DNA from 2 places in the Kosakonia calanthes genome. Region 2 is predicted to be linked to the other one. Evidence: predicted binding sites of a transcription regulator. Region 2 holds the regulator's gene; the other holds the start of a gene.
The links. The regulator Fur, encoded in region 2, represses iron uptake genes when iron is present. The targets are predictions, from matches to a motif close to ATAATAATGAGAACNACTATCAA.
Positions count from the first base shown of each region.

Region 1: a site for Fur is predicted at 1,808-1,830, ahead of ftnA (non-heme ferritin). Genes of this name have one in related genera too.

Region 1 is NZ_CP151800.1:1,963,956-1,967,095, forward strand. Features, by position in the region: gene tyrP (tyrosine transporter TyrP) at 1-543, opposite strand, end outside; gene AAEY27_RS09225 (hypothetical protein) at 784-1,125, shown strand; gene ftnA (non-heme ferritin) at 1,164-1,661, opposite strand; gene yecR (YecR family lipoprotein) at 1,870-2,202, opposite strand; partial or broken gene AAEY27_RS09240 (HD-GYP domain-containing protein) at 2,309-2,707, opposite strand; gene AAEY27_RS09245 (hypothetical protein) at 2,778-2,978, opposite strand.
Region 2 is NZ_CP151800.1:3,274,734-3,277,873, forward strand. Features, by position in the region: gene ybfF (esterase) at 1-294, shown strand, start outside; gene ybfE (LexA regulated protein) at 426-707, shown strand; gene fldA (flavodoxin FldA) at 871-1,401, shown strand; gene fur (ferric iron uptake transcriptional regulator) at 1,692-2,138, shown strand; gene AAEY27_RS15395 (beta-N-acetylhexosaminidase) at 2,237-3,140, opposite strand, start outside.

The DNA of each region.
Region 1 (3,140 bases), 1.3 Mb from region 2:
GCCTTTTTCCAACGGCAGGGTCAGCAAGTTGGCCTGATGGATATGCGGCATCAACAACACCAGCATGATCACAAGGAAAAGAATTTTCGCGCTGAACAGGAATCGGTTAAACAGATCGACCAGCGACGTTCCGGCACAGACCACGCCACCGGCAACGATTGTGAACAGCAGAACCCCCGCCACCGGAGTAAGTTGCACGTTAAACCACGCACTGATGCCCGATGCCAGCAATTCGCCTGCGCCGCTGATATACGCAGCAGTCAATGCATACATCAGAAACATCATGCTGAAACCGGTGATCCATTGGCCGTAACGGCCCAAATAGCGCCGCGCGAGCGAGCCGAGACCGGTATCTGCCGGAACATGCTGGTAAACCTCCAGCAACAGCAGGGCGGTGTAACACATCACAGCCCACAGGGCGAAAAGTAATACTAAAGTGGTGGCAAAGCCGACGCCCGCAGCTGCCAGCGGCATTGCCAGCATCCCCGCGCCAATGGTTGTTCCGGCAACAATAAAGACGCTGCCAAGTGTCCGATTTTTCACGTTTTTCCTCTGTCCTGGAACATACTGCATATGCAATTCGCGGCGCAGAGTAAGTGAATTCATTCATTTCGTCAAACGACCGTTACAATCGCTGTATATATAAGTTTACAGCTTCATTTGGCCGGTCATCTGCCCAACAGAATCAGGCAATTTGCCTACTTCATCAGGGGAATATTTTTGCGCGACAATCAGGCGTACCTTAAAAAAGAATTATAAATTATCAAAAAAATGAGGAAGACGATGCCGGGTGCAAACCCCTTCACAGCGAAATGGTCGCGCAACGGAAACCTGCTTTGCCACGGGCACTGGATCATTAGCTGGCAGGGTCAGACCATCATCCTGCCGGAGTCTCGCCAGGAGAAAGACATGGGAACCTGGGCTATCTATTCGATAATCGACCCGGACGATGAAACCTTTGCACAAGGATTACAGGAAGATGAGTGGATTATCGAAAACGTCGAGTGGCTAACGGATTTGTTCTTTGATTACGGTATTGCGCTGGAAACGGAAAATTATCGCTATTTCTACCAGGCGGTGAATAAGCAAGACTGGCGTTGCACAAGTTGTGCGGGATGCATGTAAAAATAAAGCGGTTAAGATTTACCTTAACCGCAATTATATTAATTTTGCGCGTCAAGCGTCGCCAGTTCTTTATCGATGAAATAAAGACCTTCGCCACTTTTACCGGCCAGCGTTAATTTATCAATGACCGATTTGAATAATTTCTCTTCTTCGTGTTGTTCTGCCACATACCATTGTAGGAAATTAAAGGTCGGATAATCTTGTGACATCATGGCGACGTGCGCCAGTTCGTTAATTTTTTGTGTGATCAGTTGTTCGTGTTCGTAAGTGGCGCGGAACAGATCGTCAAGAGAAGTGTATTCCGCAACCGGCGACGCGATGGTATTGATGCGGGGCAGGCTGCCGGTGTCGGCCAGGTAGTCGAACAGGCGCTGCATGTGGGTCATCTCTTCCTGCGCGTGGCGACGCAGGAACGCGGCGGCACCCTCAAAACTGTGGTAACTGCACCAGGCGCTCATTTGCTGATAAAGCAGGGAAGAAAAGAGTTCCAGATTCATTTGTTCATTGAGTTTTTCAATCATCTCTGCTTTTAACATGGTACCGCTCCAGAAATAGAATAAGGGAAAAATCTGCGGCCACTATAATTTGTTATTTAATTATTTGCAAAAGGTAAAATAAAAAACTCATTTATTAAAAAAGAGAATGAGAATAACACGCATTGCCCGCGCACATAATTAAATGAATGAGAATTGTTTTAATTATTAATAGAAGAATAAGCCAGCAACGCTATGCTGGCTTAAAATATTACCAGGCGGACTGGGTTTGATTCACTGCCACACCGCGGCACTGATATTGAATCGTGATTTTGGTATTCATGCAGGCCGTTCCGCTGATCAAGCTACAGGTCTGCACTGGCTGGCCATATGGCACGGCAGTGGCATAGCCCATTTGCTGGCACTGCTTATTTGCCGTACCCTGCGCGGTATATTCGTCATAACGCGCGGTCTGCATCATTGACTGGTTAAAGCTAAGACGCACCAGACCACTGGTGGTATCCACGCTGCTGACTTCCGCTTCCTTGGTGATGGTGCACCCGGCAAGCAGCAGCAACGAGACGGCAACACATATTCTCTTCATGAAATCGCTCTGATTCATTTGGCATGATCTCATCTTATCGCGGTGATTGGGCGCCAATCGGTGGAATAACCCGTTGAATAGCCCCTACTAATCGCGACGGCGATGCTCAGTCGGCGAGATTGTCATAAATCACGCGAAAACGTTCATGATGCTGGCGAAACACCGCGATTAGCCGGGGATCAAAGTGTTTGCCCGCACCGTCGATAATGGTCTGCCGGGTGAGTTCATGGCGAAAGCCCGGCTTGTAAACGCGCTTCTGGCGTAACGCGTCGTACACATCGGGCAGCGCCAAAATGCGGGCTTCCAGTGGGATTTGCTCCCCCTTTAGCCCCTCCGGTTAACCGCTGCCATCCCATTTTCCATGGTGGAAATGGATGATATTTTCCGCCACCTGTCCCAGCCCCAGTCTCTGAATAATGCGCCAGCCTTTAATAGTATGGAGCCTCATCTCACTAAATTCCTCCGGGGTGAGCGGCCCTTGTTTACGCAAGATATGGTCCGGCACGGCAATTTTACCGACATCATGCAGTGACGCGTAATTTTCAATCGATAACTGGAAAGCCGGTGTACCTGGGTCAGCAAATTGTGCAGCGGGTGACCCCTTTGTGCCACGGGCCAATCATGCCGCCGTGCGCCGGGGTTTGTGAAACGTCGAGGATTTCCACCAACCGCACCGGCCACTGGGTTTTGCGCATTTCGGCGTAGTCGTTATCGATATAATGCACCTCGATTTTCGGTACGCAACACCCCGGCATACAACCCGTAGCTGTCTTCATTGAAACGCGTGAGGATTTCCGCGTCGTAAAGCCAGACCGGAATAGCGGTGCGAGGCGGGGGATCGGCGAAAACTGTGAACCTGCTTTTGATTTTTAAAACCATTTTTCACTAAATTTGAAAGTACGTTTGTCAGGTAGTAAGGTTTAAGCAACCTTTGCTAT
Region 2 (3,140 bases):
TTTCTACTGAAATCCTTTGTCGAAGGCGAATGGCGCTTCAATGTGCCGGTGCTGTGGGATCAATATCCTCATATTGTTGGCTGGGAAACGGTGCCCGCGTGGGATAAACCCGCCCTTTTCGTTCGCGGCGGCAACTCGCCGTATGTCACCGAAGCGTACCGCGATGCGCTGCTGGCGCAATTCCCGCAGGCGCGGGCGCACGTGATTGCCGGTGCCGGGCACTGGGTGCATGCGGAAAAACCGGAGGCGGTGATGCGGGCGATTCGCCGGTATCTCACTGAAAAGGCAAACTGATTAAAAAGGCGGCGACCGGTCGTTTCATCGCGTCCGGTCGTTGGCGCACTCGTTATGCTGATGTATGATGGCGCGCTATTCAGCCCGGGCAGCAGCCCGATTGCTTGTTTCTCCCGTAGTATGCTTAGACCATGGCTAAAGAACAAACGGACCGTACGACACTAGATCTGTTCGCGAATGAGCGTCGCCCGGGACGACCGAAGACAAACCCGCTCGCGCGCGATGAACAGTTGCGCATCAACAAACGCAATCAGCTAAAACGCGATAAGGTTCGTGGGCTTAAACGCGTCGAACTCAAACTGAACGTGGACGCTGTGGACGCCTTAAACGAGCTGGCAGACGCGCGCGAGATGAGCCGCAGCGAGCTTATCGAAGAGATGCTTTTGGCACAGTTGAAAGCATTGCGCGGATAGCGAATCCTCCGAATCATCGTTTTATCAACACTTTCATGTGGCATACAGTGCAGTCCGTGGCGATAGCAGTTTCCGCGTGCTTCTCTGTTCTGCTATGATTGCCCTTATCTGTGGGCTTAGCGCCCCCCCTATACTCATTAAGATTCAAGAGGTTATTTTACTCATGGCAATTACAGGCATTTTCTTCGGCAGCGACACAGGCAACACCGAAAATATCGCGAAAATGATTCAGAGTCAGCTCGGTAAAGACGTTGCCGATGTCCATGACATTGCCAAGAGCAGCAAAGAAGATATCGAAGGGTATGACATTCTGTTGCTCGGCATTCCGACCTGGTATTACGGCGAAGCGCAATGTGATTGGGATGACTTCTTCCCGACGCTGGAAGAGATTGATTTCAATGGTAAATTAGTTGCGCTGTTCGGCTGTGGCGACCAGGAAGATTATGCAGAATATTTCTGTGATGCGCTGGGCACTATTCGCGACATTATTGAACCGCGCGGCGCGACCATTGTGGGCCACTGGCCTACCGCGGGTTACCACTTCGAAGCGTCGAAAGGCCTGGCGGATGATGACCACTTTGTAGGTCTGGCGATTGACGAAGATCGTCAACCGGAACTGACCGCAGAACGCGTTCAGAAATGGGTGAAGCAGGTTTCAGAAGAACTGCACCTGAACGACATCCTTAATGCCTGATATCTTCGGCGCAATCTGTGGGTTGCGCCGTATCAATAGATAAAAGCAATGGAAATAATTGCTACAATTTTTTAACTTTTTTCTCCATCGCTGTACAATGAGCCCTGCTAAACTCGGTGCGGCTGACCAGGAGTTTGTCGGCGACACCACGTTTTATAAGCTTACTTTACTTGAGGGCTTGCAGTTTTCATTTATACATGGCAGTTCTATAATGATACGCATTATCCCAGGTGCATTCCTTATTACTTCCGCGAAGGAAGTGAATCGTATAGCAACAGGACAGATTCCGCATGACTGACAACAATACCGCATTAAAGAAGGCCGGCCTGAAAGTCACGCTTCCTCGGTTAAAAATCCTGGAAGTGCTTCAGGAGCCGGATAACCATCATGTCAGTGCGGAAGATCTATATAAACGTCTGATCGACATGGGCGAAGAGATTGGGCTGGCAACGGTTTATCGTGTTCTGAACCAGTTTGATGACGCCGGGATTGTGACCCGTCATAACTTTGAAGGCGGCAAGTCCGTTTTTGAACTGACTCAGCAGCATCACCACGATCACCTTATTTGCCTCGATTGCGGAAAAGTCATTGAATTCAGTGATGATTCCATCGAAGCACGTCAACGCGAAATTGCCACCAAACACGGCATTCGCCTGACTAACCACAGTCTGTACCTGTATGGCCATTGTGCCGAAGGTGACTGTCGCGAAGATGAACACGCGCACGACGCAAAATAATCTTTTTTGATAGGCAAAAGCCAACCGTCAGGTTGGCTTTTTTTTGTCTGCAAATAAAAAGCCCGGCACATTTGAATCGCCGGGCATGAGCAGAAAAATTACGCTTTTACGCCATCGACATGGCTGAAGCGCTTGCCGTCCGGGCTGGCGGTACGAACCTGCACTTCCCCGCTCACCTGCGGACGTGCTTTATCGTCGTAGCGCTGCCAGGTTTTCCCGTTGTCAGTTGAATACTCAACCACCATTCCCGGGAAGCTGGTGTTCACTTCAAGCCTTCCGCTGGCAATGCGCGCGCCCGGTACTGGTAAACGATAATGAATGCCCGCTTTATCCAGTTTCGCCAGTTCGCGGTGACCTAACAGGTTTGCAAAACGCTGCCAGTCGCTGTCGAGCGCTTTCACATCCACCCGATGTGTTTCGCCGCCTTTGTATTCACGACCCGCTTGATATTGCTGTTCCCAGCTTGCGCGATGCCATGCACGTTCGGCGACAGAAACCAGACGCGGATAGATCATGTACTCCATCTGAGAGTCGGTGCGTACGACTTCGCTCCATAACTGCGAGGAAAGACCATAAGCGCCCGGCCACGGTTTATCGGATTTCGCACTAAACACGTTGCCATCACGATCAACAGAGGTTTCTGCGTTCTGCGGCATGTTGTCCGGCGCGAAACTAAAGATTTTACGCTCATCGCTAAAGCGCGTGCCCCAGTAATAGCCGCTTTCCGCCGGGTGAACTTCGTTCGGGAAGTCGAGATAAACGTAGTCCGGGTTGGAGACCACCACGCGGAACCCTTTGTTCGCCCAGTCATTGACCGAATCGAAACCGCCCCAGTAAAGGGCATCCCAGAAGTTCACGTTGATATGATCGGTGGCAAATATTGACGCGTCTTTGGCATCTTTCAAGCCGTCCTGCCACGCTTGCATCACGTCAATGCCGTGGGCTTTCACCAGCTTGCTGACCTCAACGCCAAAATAGCTGGAAAGATGCTCAACATCAGTC